Regions from separate parts of the Lederbergia sp. B243.17 genome, predicted to be linked through region 1. Evidence: riboswitches for the same ligand, from Rfam matches in the RefSeq annotation. Region 1 holds a riboswitch; the other holds the start of a gene.
The links. Region 1 has a riboswitch for cyclic di-GMP ahead of AC0TWI_RS18665 (anti-repressor SinI family protein). Riboswitches for the same ligand answer to the same signal wherever they lie in the genome.
Positions count from the first base shown of each region.

Region 2: linked by a shared signal. The riboswitch ahead of AC0TWI_RS10160 (M48 family metalloprotease) and the one ahead of AC0TWI_RS18665 (anti-repressor SinI family protein) in region 1 are both predicted to bind cyclic di-GMP.

Region 1 is NZ_JBWBKF010000089.1:9,735-17,761, forward strand. It holds gene AC0TWI_RS18655 (response regulator transcription factor) at 1-263, opposite strand, end outside; gene AC0TWI_RS18660 (cache domain-containing sensor histidine kinase) at 241-1,983, opposite strand; cyclic di-GMP riboswitch class I at 2,391-2,481, shown strand; gene AC0TWI_RS18665 (anti-repressor SinI family protein) at 2,510-2,650, shown strand; gene AC0TWI_RS18670 (helix-turn-helix domain-containing protein) at 2,728-3,051, shown strand; gene AC0TWI_RS18675 (TVP38/TMEM64 family protein) at 3,086-3,706, opposite strand; gene AC0TWI_RS18680 (DUF5658 family protein) at 3,729-4,034, opposite strand; gene AC0TWI_RS18685 (LPXTG cell wall anchor domain-containing protein) at 4,104-5,042, opposite strand; gene sipW (signal peptidase I SipW) at 5,096-5,674, opposite strand; gene AC0TWI_RS18695 (hypothetical protein) at 5,676-6,482, opposite strand; gene AC0TWI_RS18700 (TasA family protein) at 6,627-7,229, opposite strand; gene AC0TWI_RS18705 (class D sortase) at 7,525-8,027, shown strand, end outside.
Region 2 is NZ_JBWBKF010000055.1:93,572-101,598, forward strand. It holds gene AC0TWI_RS10130 (competence protein ComK) at 1-519, shown strand, start outside; gene AC0TWI_RS10135 (hypothetical protein) at 509-820, shown strand; gene AC0TWI_RS10140 (glutathione peroxidase) at 880-1,359, opposite strand; gene AC0TWI_RS10145 (NADP-dependent oxidoreductase) at 1,416-2,444, opposite strand; gene AC0TWI_RS10150 (hypothetical protein) at 2,579-3,520, opposite strand; gene AC0TWI_RS10155 (hypothetical protein) at 3,517-3,912, opposite strand; gene AC0TWI_RS10160 (M48 family metalloprotease) at 3,943-4,788, opposite strand; cyclic di-GMP riboswitch class I at 4,882-4,973, opposite strand; gene AC0TWI_RS10165 (DinB family protein) at 5,308-5,799, shown strand; gene AC0TWI_RS10170 (hypothetical protein) at 5,941-6,336, opposite strand; gene AC0TWI_RS10175 (PrpR N-terminal domain-containing protein) at 6,471-8,027, shown strand, end outside.

The DNA.
Region 1 (8,027 bases):
AAGTCATCATAGCCACTGATCACAATGACTGGAACCTGTGGATATTTTGTTTTCAAGAGTGTGATGAACTTTAATCCAGTCATCTCCGGCATCCTAATATCAGTTATTACAAGATCGGGAATATCGATAGCAATAATCTCCGATGCCCGCTTTCCATTTTCGGCTTCCCATAAAACCCTGTAGCCAGTTATCACTTCCTCCAACAAGATCTTCAGACCTGCCCGGATCGTTTTCTCATCCTCAACCAACATGACCTTTTTCATAATTTCCACCTTCCAATATTGGTATTATGAGCGTAACTGTTGTACCTTTACCTGCATCCGATTCAATATGCATTTCTCCATAATCTCCATAAATCAATTTAATCCGTTGAAATATATTCTCCAATGCAATGCTGTTCCCATCGTCAGTTTTAGTAGATACCAGGGAAACAAATGTCTCTTTTATAGCAGCTAATCGTTCTTTGGAGATTCCTGAACCATTATCCTGTATTTGAATATATAGGCGGCCTGCATTCTCTACTGCATCCACAATAATCGTCATTTTTCCGTTTTCATACCCATGTAAAATTGCATTTTCTATGAGAGGCTGCAAAATGTATTTTGGAACTTGATAGGACGGAACTTGTTCATCAATATTCCAGAGAACAAATAAGTTTTCAGCCAGACGTTTCTGCATAATGGAGGCATAGGTTTTTGTAAAATCAAGCTCCTCTTTTAATAGGACGAACTCATTATCGCTTCTCAACCGATACCTGATTAGTTTGCCGAGTTCAGATACCATGTCCGAAATTTCAAACTCCCTTTTCTGCAGAGCAGCCATATTAATACTTTCAAGTGAATTAAAGATAAAATGAGGATCCATTCTGAATTGCAAAGCTTTGTACTCCGATTCTGCATTCTTCTTATTTAGCACATATACTTTTTCTACAAGTTGCTGAATTTCAATCAACATATCATTATAGGCATCGCCTAAAAACGCAAAATCTTTATGTGAACTTACACCCAGCTTCCCGGTAGGCTTATCCTTTTGAAGGTTTAATATTTGCGTCTTGAAATTTTCTAATGGGCGCATTAAATGGTTTGACACAAAATACGACAAAACCAATGAGACGAGTAAACAGACAAGAATGATGAATCCCAATAGACGGTCAAAATTCCAAACATCTTTATAAATATAGCTCTTAGGTATGGTTGTTTTAATCTCTATTCCTGTTTTTGTAGAGACATCACTCATACATAGATACTGCTCCTTGGTTACATCATTCTTAATCCAGCCATCGCCCATGCCACAGACCGTAACCAGATCATGCATCGGATTGTTGAACAGCGGTTGCCCTTCCTGCAGGATTTGCCAATGGGCACTTGGCAATTGAGATGTTAGGCGATCCATATACTCCGCTGAAAAGTCCACCTTTACAATGCCTATCATTTCGTGATTAGCAGGGTCCTTTAACAGCCTCATAAAACTGATGTATTTGTTAGATTCATTGAGATAATAATCAGGATTATCTTCAGGAAAGATGGACCAAGCCCCATCTCTTTCCAACACCTGTCTAAACCAACTCTGCTTTTGCAGATTAATCTGCCCCTTCACCTTCGTTTCGCCCATATGGCTGAAAACCTGGCCATTATTTGCAATCACATGAACGCCATTAAATTGCTCCTTCTTATAAACCATTCCTGAAAGAAACAAAGAAAATGCTGTCTGCTGGTCATGATTTCGGTATGTTTTATCCTCTGCGGATTGATGTTGCTTTAAAATTTGGATCAATTGTGTGTTATAAAGAATTGATAAAGTCGATCTGGATGCATCCTCTATCATTAAATCAAGATTATTGTTTAACTGTCTTATAGAACTTTCCGTATTACTTGTAACCTCCTCAACCTTCGATACTGCAAATATTTGGTGGACAGCAGCCCCTATAATTAGAAGTGGTATCAAAATAAGCAACGAGAAAGTAATAAAAATCTTAGATCGCATGTCCTTGTTCCCCCCCCTCAACTATGTAACAAATGTTGATACTAGATTGCCCTGCTTTCAATTATCAAAGTAATTGCAAGGCCTAAACCGATCTCGATACCCCATACAGAGACTGCACCTGCAGACATAGAGATTCCTCACCATGCTCCCGTGCCAAGCCTCCTTTTTCACAGACTGACCTCCTCTCTTAACCAAATGTTCGACAGTAACAAACTGAATTCTTCATGAACTCACATTTGTTTTCACTTGTATTTTAATATTCAGTTTATTATAAAAGTTTTCGACACCCGTTCATATAGATTTTGCTGAAAAAGCAACCTATTTGTTTAATTCATCACGACAAATTTCTACGTTTTACTGACTGGGTTTCATTTAGAATGGGGTCAACAACTATTCGAAGGCGGTATTGAGAATAAAGGCAATTCTGACCGAAAGGCGGATGCGCAAAGCCACAGGCCTACAGCTGCAAACTGCAGCCAGGGAAGCTGGGTTGCCTGAATATGCACTTCACATTCGGGAGGTTCATATGGAGAACGTCGTCGCAATTACTGTGGAAGGGTTAGACCAAGAGTGGGTTGCGCTCATCGTTGAAGCTATGCAGGCTGGGATGGATCCAAAGGAGATTCAAGAATTTTTTCGCAGTCATTCTATCAGGAGCAAGGAGTAGACGGATGTTTTTCTGTTCTGCAAATGGAACATACTCTTCGTTATATGCTATAATTCAGGCGAAGGAAGGTGTTCTATATGATCGGTGAACGGATTCGGGAGTATCGACTGCAGAAAGGGCTGTCGCTTTCAGAGCTAGCAGAAAAAGCGGGGGTTGCCAAATCTTATTTAAGTTCAATTGAGCGCAACATACAACAAAATCCTTCAATTCATTTTTTAGAGAAGGTATCTGAGGTGCTGGATGTACCTGTAAATGTCCTACTGGATGAAGAAGTGATTGCTCCAGATGAGCTAGACTTTGAATGGAAACGACTAGTACTGGAAGCGATGAATTCAGGCGTATCCAAGCAGGAGTTCAAGGAATTCATTGAGTTCAATAAATGGAAATTAGAAAAAAAATAAACGTTCTGTCGGCCCTTTCGCCACAGAACGTTTTCTATTTTGCCTCATCTTGTTTGCGGTAGAAATAGATTGTCATCAATATCATGATTGATAAAAAATAGACACCATAGATGGCGATCGCACTCCATTTGCTGTCCGTAAACACACTCCCCGCCAGTGTGAAGATGAGGACAACCGGAATTTTCCCAAGCAGAGACGCGACAAAAAATGTGAGGCTGCGGACGGTGCTCATCCCTGCTAATACGTTCAGCAGCGGGGCAGGAACAACTGGGACCAATCTTAGTGCAAGAATGCTGAGAAAAGCATTTTCCTCGAAATACCCCTCATATTCACTTGCCTTCGGATATTTCCGTAGGATTTTTTCCATCCATTCCTGAAAGCCGTATCTTGCCATCCAGAACATTGCAATGGAACCAAGCATGACGCCCGCTAAGCTGATGCCTGTCCCTTGAAGCACACCGAACACCGAGCCGATCAATCCTGCAATCACAGCGAAAGGAACGACTGGAAAGAATACAAGCAAAGCAACAAATACAATGCTGATCAGGATAGCTGTCCCTCTGCCGGATTCTATTGCAGCCATCATTGCCGACTTTTGTGAAAATGCAAAGCCAACGAGCAAAAGCGCGGCCGCAATCATGATGATTTTTTTCAAACGGACAACCCCCTCTTCGACTTTATGTAAAACAACTTCCGATCCAAAAAACATGGAGCACAGCAATGACTGAATAAAACAGCGAGGCTGCAGCTGCCAGGCCGACGACCCACGTGCTGTTCTTTAACCTGTCAATAAACATAAACAGCAGCACAATCAGGGAAAAGCTTGTCTTAAAGACGAGAAAGAAAAACGGGTCGGCATTGTAGACCATAAGCATAAGCGGATTGCTTTCTTCTATTATAGAGGATTGCAGGCCGAAATAGGTGGCTACCCCATCGAAAAAGTTAAGTATCGCCAGAAAAAAAAAGATTTTATTTGCGCGCACTGCCAATGCCCTCATCCTTTTCTTCTTATTTGAATTAAAAAATGGCGGCTGATCGCCGCCAATTCTCTTTTATAATGTTTTGCCTCCTGCTTTCCTTCGCATCGCAAGTATCAATGAGGCGAGACCAAGCAAGATAAGCACTCCGCCGCCAAGCATGTAATTGAACATATTTGTCGCTGTATTCGGCAATGGCTGTCCTGTGCCTGCTGCGGCAGTGGCACTTCCACCTGTTCCAACTCCAGAATTTCCGCCGTCGCCGCTGTTATTGCCCGGCAACGCGGTCTTATCATCGCCCTGATCGTCGCCATCCTTTTCAGGTTCATCAGGATCTTGCCCAGGCTGGCCTTCTCCGTCTGGGTCTCCATCATCTGGGACGGACGGCGTTTCTGTGTCCGGATTATCCGGATCAGGTTCGCCAGGTTTTGGATCTGTTGGATCAGTAGGGGTTGTCGGGTTCGTTGGATTTGTCGGTGTGCTTGGATCGGTTGGAGCGCCAGTCTTCGGCGGTTCAGGATTCGTGCCTGGTGTACCTCCGCCTCCGCCCTTTATCTCCTCAGCACTAATGACAATATCAAATTTCGTTTCCGCTCCTTGAAAATCATTGCCGAGTTCAGGCGGGAATTCTGCGTGGAAGGTTAAGGTCTCTTCACTGTTTTGCTGCAGCTGCCTTGGCTCCAATTTCTTGAAATCGGCTAGCTTTCCACCATATAGGGAGTTGCTTCCCTGGTTAATTTCCAAGTTCATTTCCTTAAACAGCTTTTTGCCGGATTTGTACTTTATCGTTACCTGATAGCGCAAGTCCGACTCTCCATCGTTTATGATGGCCAAGTCCCGGACCGCCCAATCACCAGGAGCCATATTTTCCACATTAAACAGCACCTTCTCGGGGCGGACGGACAAGTTGATCGTCTTTACATCGGCTGCAGTCGTTTGCGCTCTGATGAAAAATAGACCAGCAAGGAGCAACGTGCAGGCGCTTATCAATGCAATATATCGAATTCCTTTCATGTTCTGCCCACCTTTATTATCGAAAAGATGGGATTGCTCCCATCTTTCGCTATTTATACGACCTTTTCGGCTGCCTCGCTCACCGGTTCAGAAGCTTTCTTGTCGATTTGGGAAATCGCCTGCCAAATCGTCAGCGCCGAATATCCGAGCAAAAGCAGTCCCGGCAAGATCAACAGCAGCACGCTGCCATTTTTCGATTGGGCAAAATTGACGAAATAGCCGACATAAGGCACTGTGAATCCTGTATATTCTGCAACTACGTTTTGGGAGAGGACAGGATCCATATCAGCGGCTTTGTTGTTATCCCCTTTCGTCGTATACATTACATACTCACCGCTCTTAACAACGTCAATTACCCGGTGCGTGATCAGCATATTGTCTTCTTCTAAGAAGGTAATAACATCGCCCTTCATAAACTTCGTCTTTTCCTCGACCGGCTTCACTGCGATGATTGAACCTGTCTTGATTCCCGGCTCCATAGATCCCGATAAAACAGACTTCAGCTGATATCCGAAAAACTGCGGTTCCCCACCCGCTGCCTTCGAGGAAATCACCATGAACAGCATTACGATAAAAATGAGGAACATTACACCCGTAAGGAGATTGCTCCCCCACTTCATTGCTTTCTTCATATTATTCACCTTCCTTTACGGCAGTTGGTTCTGGAGTTGGCCCGACTGGTTCCGGGTTTGGCTGGCTTGGCTGTTCATTTGTAGCGGGCAGAGTCGGTTCAGTTGGATTGTCGACTGGCGGTACTGGCTGTTCGGTTGGCTCTGGTTTTTTTGTTTCTTCTTTTTTGTCATCCGTCTTGCCATCTTCCTTAGGGGCTTCAGCTTTTTTATCATCTCCTGCTGCATCTGGAGAATCAGGGGCTGTGTCCTCGTTTACCTCAGCTTCACCACCTATAACGTCGCTGCTTTCTGGTGATTGAGGCTGGCAGGATGAAGAGTCTTCAACACCGTTTTCATTAACAGAAGATGGTTGGTTTTCTGTTGTTGCTGTGTCAACTGCTGATATTCCTTCTTGGCCACAGGCATCTTGAGGGGGAGGCGGGCAAGTAACTTCAATAGAGTCTGATAGTATTTCACTTCCTTCAGAGTCAGCAGCCATAACTGTAATAACCGAAGGCGCCTCTGCACTAAATGTTATTGACTCAGACTCAAAGGGTTCCAGCTGAGTTATCTCATCGTCTGCCATCCCGCTTACATGGATATCTCCTTCAATTGATTCATATTTTCCGATATTAGTGACCACAGCCTCTAAAGTTACTACCTCACCACAACTCTCCGCATGAGGTTGACCATCAATTGTTAGAACTACATCCGTCTGTGCCCAAGGAACCGGCCATGTGTCTGCTTGGATTTCAATTTCTATATCCTCCTGACTTGTGAAGCCTGCAAATGTTGGTGAGATGATTGAAATGAGGGCCAGTATTGCCACATACCAAAAGGCAGTTGCCTTTCCGGCAAATCGGAGCTTCCTGTTTCTATCACGGTAGGTTCGTATTCTTAACTTTCGGATTGGGGGTCCCTCCTTTGCTGGGGGTTATGTAGAAAAAGGTGGGGTGGGCCCCACCTAGCTGTCTTATTTCGCTTCAACTTTTGTTTGCTTGGCATCGAACGTCCACTCTAGCTTCAAGGAGTCGCCTTGGAAAATATTTTGGTCTTTTTTGTTGTCAACAAATTCGTATTGCACAGAGAAATTATCCACTGTACCAGCCTTAAGTCCAGAATTTTCTCCACCAAGAATCCATCCAAGCAAGTCTCTTTCTACAACATCTGTCTCACTCAATTTTTTCAAGGTAGTTTCATGAACGACTTCTGTTTTCTTGTCCTTGTTTACTAAGAATTTCACTTTAATATGTTCTCCAAAATCGGCCCCGGCGTTATCGCCTTTTGCATCGTTCACAGTGTATTTGGAAGTCAAAAGAACCTTTGATACATCCAAAGAACCGATATTGTTTAAGTTAAAGCTTCTAAGCATGGTGTCCCCTGGTTTGATATTGGTAACATTAATAATCGCGTTTTCAGCATCCTTTCCGGTAACGTTAATGTCCAATGTCCCCGCTGCAAAGCTGCTGTTATTCACTTCTACGTCATTAAAGTATGCATATGTACCTCCACCGACTAGTGAAAGTCCCAGTGCTGCGGATGCGATGCCCAAACCCAATTTTTTCTTAATGCTCATTTTTGTTTCCTCCCTGTTTTTTGTTTTTTATTGAAATTCTTTTGCTGGGCAAAAGAAGGTTCAACCGATGTTCGTTCTCAGGTTTGTTCTGCCTTGTTCTTTATTAAGAACTACCCTGTGACTCGAGTATATGACAATAGTCCTCCATTTGAAAAACCCCAAATAGAACGATATTTTCTTAATAACGAACAACAAGCGCTGTTTTTCTCGTTATCTCTCCTGATTGCTTACTATCTTGTGTTTTTTAAAGAAACAGATGTTCATTATAATGAACATCAGAGGAGGGGAATGGATAGTGAAAAGATTATCTTTATTGTTTCTCATCAGCGGGCTTCTGGCTTTTATATATGGCGGGATTCAATTTATCCAGGCGAAAAAAGAGCAACAGGAGAGTTTGCAGGAGGCGAAGAGAATGCTTGATATCACTCCAAAACCCGATACTGCGCCTACCATGCTCTACAACACAAAGGATGAATTCCAGCCGGAAGCTGGCGAAACAATCGGTTTGCTTTCGATTGAAAAAATTGATGCCGAACTGGCAATTGTGGAAGGTACGAGTGAAGAGGAACTGGAAAAAGGGGTTGGCCATTATACAGGGAGTGCTTTACCTCAACAAGGACAGCAAATTGTTCTTTCCGGCCACCGAGATACGGTTTTTCGGAGGATGGGTGAAATCGAGAAGGGTGATCATGTGGTGGTAAAGCTCCCATATGGCAATTTTCCATACCGTGTCATCTCCACGAAGGTCGTCAGCGCAGACGATAGGACTGTCATCCAGCCTAATGTTGGACGGGAGGA
Region 2 (8,027 bases), on a different contig from region 1:
GGGAAGCTTATGAAAGTGAAGCAATCACCGCGGGAAATTTTGAATCAGAGCTTACAATACCACGGAACATGCCTACAAAGCGCGGCCAGGGCAACGAAACTTGCATTGGGTAATATTCAGATGCCTCCTGTCAAAATCAGCCGGAGTCTGAATATGTACTGGCTGATGATTTATTCGGCAGAACGGGAAGACAACTGCCTGCTGGCACTTGACCATATCGATCATAACGAAAAATCCTCACAACATCCGGATAAGACGCTCGTTCACTTTAAAGACGGCGGCTCCACTCTGATAGATATCAGTATCACCCGTTTTGAAAACAGGGTGAACAACACACGGAAACTCAAATCGATTTTTGACAATCGTGCAAAAAACGACGGCATATTGAATCGGCGCTATATGATTGTGAAAGAAAGCAATGGACGGTACTACCGGAAAGAAAAGAGCCCACCGTCAGGTTCAGGCGGAAATCGTTCCAGGCTGCCAGACCGGATTGACCGGGAATACAATGACATATAGTCATGATAAAATGCAGCCGTCCGATCACGGATTCATCGAAATCCGGATGGGCAAACTTCATACCGAAATTGAGTTTTTCGTCTATCCAGAGTACTTTAAAGCTTTCGCCCATTATTATTACAAAAGCGGGGACAGCATTATCGGATCCGGAACAGGATCTGATGTACAGACAGCGATCAAACTCGCCGTCCTCAATTTAAAAAGCGAGCTGGAAGAACACGCTAGCAGGGGTTCGGTTTTTGCTACCATCCATCCGCAGACGAAAAGAGTCGCCATCGTCTCTTTTCAAAAAAAGTGCTGATCGCCTCCTAACTTAAAAAGACACCAATCCTCGGAAGGATTGGTGTCCTTGTTGCCAGCTTAGGCCTCAAGCGCTTTTTCAATATCGGAAGCAATTTTTTCGGGCTTGGTTTGTGGAGAAAAACGGTCAATTACATTCCCGTTCTTGTCGATAAGGAATTTGGTGAAATTCCACTTGATATCATCCGTCAGCAATCCTTTTGCTTCCTTCGTCAAGTATTGGAATAACGGATGGGCATCTTTTCCTTTGACATCAACTTTGCTGAACATAGGAAAGCTCACTCCGTAGTTCAGCTGACAGAACTCGACAATCTCGCTGTTGCTGCCAGGATCCTGGCTTCCGAACTGGTTACAAGGAAAGCCAAGGACAACAAAACCCTGCTCTTTGTATGTCGTATAAAGCTTCTCCAGCCCTTCGAACTGTGGGGTAAAGCCGCATTTGCTCGCCGTATTGACGATCAAAAGCACATTTCCCTGATAATCCCCCAACGATTTCTCCTCTCCCGAAATCGTATTTGCCGCAAAATCATATACGCCCATTCCCTCATCTCCTAAAAAAATCATTCATCGAGAACCAGCTTTTATCTACCTTCCCATCAAAACTTTGCGTACTCCGGATCGGCGACCTTCACAATCTGTTTTCCGAGATTGGTCCCCTTAAACAGGCCATGAAACGCATCCGGCGTATTTTCAAAGCCTTCAACAATCGTTTCCTCATATTTCAGTTTGCCTTCACCAAGCCATTTGCCGAGCTGTGCACCAGCCTCTTTGAATCCGGAAGCATATTTGCCAACGGTAAAACCTTGTATTAGTGAACTTGTTTTAATCAAAATCGTTTGGACGCGCGGCCCAATGTCCTCACCTGTCACGTTATAAGAAGAAATCGTGCCACAAAGCGGAATGCGGGCATTGTCGTTCAGGCAGGTGTACACTACGTCAGAAACTTCACCGCCAACATTATCAAAATAAATATCGACGCCGTCAGGAACAGCTTCTTTTAAATCCTGCCGGAACGTCTCGTTCTTATAATTGACCGCGGCATCAAAACCGAGTTCATTGATTAAGTAGTCAATCTTCTCCTGGGAACCGGCAATACCGACAACTCGTGTTCCTTTGATTTTCGCAATCTGCCCGACAGCTGAGCCTACAGCACCGGCCGCCCCGGAAACAACAACGGTTTCCCCTTCCTTCGGCTTCCCGATGTCGAGCAGGCCAAAATAAGCTGTCAGTCCTGGCATACCGAGAATGCCGAGATGGGTTGTCACTGGTGCAACTGAAGGATCGATCGAGCGGATTTCTCTTTCACCCGCTACCGAATACTCCGCCCAGCCGAGATTCCCAATCACAACATCCCCCTGTTGAAAACGGTCAGACTTCGATTCAACCACTTCGGCAATCACTCCGCCGGAAATCACTTCATTGAGCTTAAAAGGCTCAACATAGGATTTTGCATCGATCATCCGTCCGCGCATATACGGATCCACTGACAAATACAGCGTTCTAAGTAGCACTTCACCGTCGTTTGGAACCGGCATCTCCCGCTCAACAAATCTGTAATCGCTTTCAGCAGGCATACCGACTGGTCGGTTAGCTAAATGGATTTCGCGCACCTTCAACTTTTCCATTGCCCTTCCTCCTTCATTTTTGTTATCCAAAAAATCGTATCACAGAAGAAGAAGGACAGCAAAGATACTGCGTAGAGACAGTTTTTTTCAAAAAGACGGCCCTTTCTGCATTATGCAAAAAAGGCCTATTCAAATCAATTTTTCTTTTGGATCCAGCCATTCTCCACGCTGGCACGGAAATTCCCGTCCTCCATCGTTACCAGTATACTGGCGTTGCCATCACCACGGTCCGCATAAATCAATAATTGCCCGTTCTTCGGATTGAATAAGTAAACGGATTGTTCATCGGCATATATTTCTCCATCGAAATTCTCAGCAAACGTATCAAGCTCCTGTACCCCTGCTGATGTGACGATCGACTCTACCGTATCATCCCCATCATAGGAAAGCATCAAATCAGCAGCCGGAAATTTTTGAATGAATAGATAGAATCCATCCTCATCCGGCCCCTCATACTCCGGATTGTCCCAGTAACTCTTTGCAACTGAAAGACTATCCCCGAGCGCAACTCCGGCAACAACAAAATTGCCGTCTCTAAGCACTAGTTTTTCCGGAGCTGTCGCAGTTCCTTCTTTTCTGTACGTCCCATCCAAATATACGGCAGGCGTATGGCAGCTTTCGTCGGCAAATTTCACTGTAATCATGTTGTCATCCTTTGTCATCACCCCGCTGCAATGGCCGGTGAGGTCATCAGTGAATTCGATTTTGTTCCCTGCAATCTTACCGGGGCCCTCAAAAGCATTACCGTATGAATTGCCATTATACGAATTGTAAGCAGAGCCTGTAAGATTATATTGAATCCCATCCTCTGAAGTCTTTGTAATTTTCAAAAGACCGAGGTTGTCATCGCTTAGGAAAACCCAGTTCCCTTCCCAATCGATTTCTTCCTTTGCGGCCGGCTTTTCTGCGACTGGCTCCACAGCTTTTGCCTCTATCTTTTTCTCGGCGTCCACGTTTTTATCAGTCGGTTTTTCAACAGCGGATTCTGGTTTTGTCCTTCCCGCCTCTTCCGTACTTGAACATCCGACAAGAGCAAACATTAGTACAATAGCAGGCAGCATCCATATTTTTCTCACGCTTGTGTCTCCGTCCTTTTCAAATATCGCAGTTTCACAAAAGCATTATACACGCCGACAATCCAAGCAAAAAACACAGCTAGAATAAAGGCAAGGGAAAAGTTAAGGAACGTGATGACAAACGTCGTATATCCACGGCCTCCTCCATTCGCCCAATGTTCCCTGTCCGAGCGTCTGATCCGGTTATAGATGCCAAGGATTTGCCGCCATCCATAGAAGATTCCGACCGGATAGCAAAGAATCATCAATAATATCAGGGCATCATTGATGCCGAAACGAAAAACCGTTCCGGAGTATGTCACCATTGCGTAAACAAGCGTAAAAATCGCCAAAATTAGACCTATGGCAAACAAAGCTAGAATCTTTTTAAGTTCCCTTTTATATAACATCATTCTATCAGCCTCTCAATATATGTATTCCAATCAAACAGCTTGTTTCATATTCAACTTCTCAATCCGGATCGTAGGCGCCGGGTGGCTTGCTGCCAAATTCGCCCACAGCCCTTTTGCACCTTCCGCCTCCATTCTTTCGAAACTAGATAAAACATCGATTAGCGGCTCCCCATAACCAATCCGACGAGCAAAGTCATCAGCCTCGAACTCATTTTGCCTTGATGTATGCATGACAAGCGCGGTTCCAAACTTTGTCCAAAGCCACATCATCGCTACAAGCACCCAATCGATAAAAAATGAGACAATCAATGAACCGATACTCCTGTTAGCGATACTCACCACCGTACCTGCAACCGTGATGAACAATCGGTACAGCAAAAACATGAACGAAACAATCATGTTTCCGACCGCCACGACCAGTACCAAATCCGTATCTTTATGGGATAAATGGCCAAACTCATGGGCAAGCGTTGCCTTGATTTTCGAATCGCTATAACCGATTAGACCGGTCGTCAGACAAATCGTTTTTCTCCCTGTCGCAAATGCATTGGGGCTCTGCTCATCTGTCACAAACAACTGAACATTGTCCGAAATGCTCGGATCCAGTTCCTTCGCCCTCTCATAAACCTCCTCGAACAATGGTTGCAATCGCTCCTTCATTGCCCCTTCCTCCACTCGACGGCAGCCGTTCTGAATACGGAGAATCCACTCTCCCAATGGCGAAAGTGCTGCAACAAGCGAAGCAACGTACAAAGTGAGTCCCAGCAGCCAATTTTGGAAAAGCAACATTACGATGAGCGTATTCAGCACAAGATAAACGATAAGGCCTGTATTCTGCTTCCTAAGTAACCGCTTTGCAAAATCAACAATATACACATGCATCCTTCCTTTCACTTAAAATTTTCCACGACAAAAAACCATGGTCTCCTAACCATAGCCCCTTCAGAGGAAGACATTGCTTTCCCACTTTGCGGCAGCCTGACAATCATGTCGCCTTATTTCAGCGATTTAGACTCATGGCTTTGCGTCCTTCCCTTTCGAAAAGTTTGCCTTTATTATGATTTTTAGGAAAAAAGTTTTATAACATGGTAATTATAAAACCGAAACTTCTCTTTGTAAATTAAAATTTTACTACTAAATAACCAGGTAAAAAGAGCTAGTTTTTATAAAAACAGCTTTTTAGATTAGAGGGGGCAGCTTTCACATTCAAAAACAACCGATGAGCTATTACCCTCTTTTTACGTGACTCCAAGTCGTCCGCTCCATTCTCAGCTTCACCAACTGTTCGATGTGTATGCGGCTTCCAATAAACACACCGCTACTTCAAGTCAAAACTAGGCTGCCGCGGCAAACCGTAATGCTATAATAAATCAACCTAGTGAAGGAGTGACAAACATGACAATCAATGACAAAGCACGCGAAGATCTATTACAGGAAGTAGACAGCCTGACTGACGAGGAAATCAACAAAAAACCAGCCGAAAACGAATGGTCCATCGCCCAAGTGCTGGAGCATCTCGTCCTTATGGAAGGGGGCATCACCCAGACCATTGCAGAACACTACAAAACCGGTGAAGAAAACCATGTTGAAGACAAACCAATCGAACTGTCCGTCAACCGCTCAACAAAAGTAGACGCTCCTCACTTCGCCGTACCGAGCGAAGACTACAAAACCCTCGCCGAGCTAAAGGCGAAACTCGACCACACCCATGCTGCTTTACGATCATTTGCTGAAAGTTCAAACGACTCAATACTTGAATCAAAATCCTACCCGCATCCCGCCTTCGGAAAAATGAATCTAAAACAATGGATCCCCTTCGTCGCCTATCATGAAATGCGCCATACAGATCAAATTAGAGAAGTGAAAAGGAAATTAGGTCTGGCCTGAAAAATGCTCCTGATGGGAAGTGAACCATCAGGAGCGTTTTTTTGAATGGGCGGGCGGTTGTTTTCGGATGGGTGTGCGCTATTCGCGGATAGCCGCTACTTATTCTCGTATAGCCGCCGGTTATTCTCAGATGGATGCTCCCTACTCTTGCATAGCCGTGTGTAATTCGCAGTTCCCCTGTATGATCTGCAAATTAGGGTAGTATGTACGGTTGCGTTTGGCGGCGGTCCACGGGAGGTTGGAGCTTTTGAGGAGGCGGGAAGCGGTGTCGGTATTAGCGTGAAGGAATTCTCGGCAATCTTTGTTTGTCATATTTTGACCGATGAGGAGGAACCATTCTTGGATGCCGGAAAGGTCAAAAAGAACTTGATGCTTCATCAAAAATGATGGCTGGGTAAAAACAATTTTCACTCTCTGCTCTCCAGCAATACCAGCTTCCAGGCTCGTACGCTTTGCTGCTAAAGCGGTGTACATCGGGTGATGGTCTTCCAGCCTAGACAGAGCCGCTTTCACTCCAGTAAGTCTTGGATTTCGCATCACTTTCTTCCTCCCTTATCTTCTTCTCCCCTTGTATAATATGAACTCTAACTTTGGACCAACAAATAAATGACATCCTCTTCCAGTTATGTGATAATACAATTGTTGAAATATGCAACGAATGAGGGATTAATATGATAAAGGTTCTGTTAGTGGCTCCGTATTCCGGCATGGCTGAAGTAGCAAAAAATCTGACCTTGCCCGATGATATCTTTTTGGAGATTACGGTAGCGAACCTGGAAGAGAGCATTAAAGCTGCAAAAGCGGCGGAGTCAGAAGGCTTTGATGTGATCATCAGCCGCGGCGGAACAGCCTCTCTGCTTCAAGAAGCGGTTTCAATACCTGTGGTTCATATAGGGATTACAGGGTATGACATGCTACGGGTTTTCACATTGATACGAGGAATCAAACAAGGGGTTGCACTAGTCGGTTACAAAAATATTACCGATGGAGCAGCGACAATCTGCAATATACTAGAATACGACATACACCGCATCACCATTCATAATCGGGAAGAAGTACGGACGGCTTTGGAAGAATTGAAGAAAGACGGTTATAGCGTTGTCATCGGTGATGTGGTCACTGTACAGTTTGCTGAAATGACGGGGCTCCGCGGCATATTAATTACGTCCGGAAGAGAGGCTCTGTTAGATGCAATTGACGCGAGCCGGGAGATGCATCGGCAGCTGAAACAGATAACAAGTCAAAACCGCATTATCCATGACGCATTTCATTCGCTCCCCTGTCCGGTATTGCTGACACATACGGACGGCCAGCCCATCGAATCGAATGCCACTTTTCAGCGGAAATTCCAACAATTCCAGCTCAAGGATCACCCGGGATTAAAAAAGGCGGTCACTAGCGTCGCTGAAGATGGTACAGGCCGCTGGGCGAGAGTAGTAACAGAAGGCCAGACATATGATGTAGAAATATTTTTGGCTGGCAAAAAGGACAACTCCATCGGCCTTCTCTTCCAAAATGCAGAAAAACAGACGAGCTCGGCTATTCTAATACAGGGGCAAATCACACATAGGCCGATCCCAGGGGAAAGTGACTATGCAAAACAGCTGCGGACAACAATAAAAAAATATGCAACCGCCACAGATTCCGTCTGGATTTCGGGCGAGCACGGATCAGGAAAGAACACGGTCGCACGCATCCTGCATTTTGAGCGATTCGGCCTGGAATCCCCTGCCATTTTGATTGCCGGGAAACAGGCTTCCCCTCAAGACATCGAGGGCCTGAAGCAGGCAATTCATACAGGTTCTCTTCAGAAAACGCTCATCATAGACAGTCCGGAGTATTTACAGCCTGCCGCGCAGGAAAGTCTCTTTTCCCTGCTTCAAACGTACGCTTCCGCGGTTTATCCCATTACAATTTCCGAAAGGCCACTTGCCTCCTTTACGGAAGGATCATTTGACAAGCGATTGTACAAACTGCTGTCAAAAAACCCTCTCCACTTGGCCGCTTTACGTGAAAGGGAAGAGGATATTCCTGCGTACATCGATTATTTTCTCGCCGAGTTCCACGCCGAAAACGGCAGCAATATTCTTGGGATCCGACGTGACGCTCTTGAATTCCTGCAAAGCTACCACTGGCCAGGGAATATTCACCAATTAAAACAAGCAATCAAGGAGCTTAGCTTAACTGCTCCAGGAAATTTTATCGAACTTGAACAGGTAAAGGCGCTA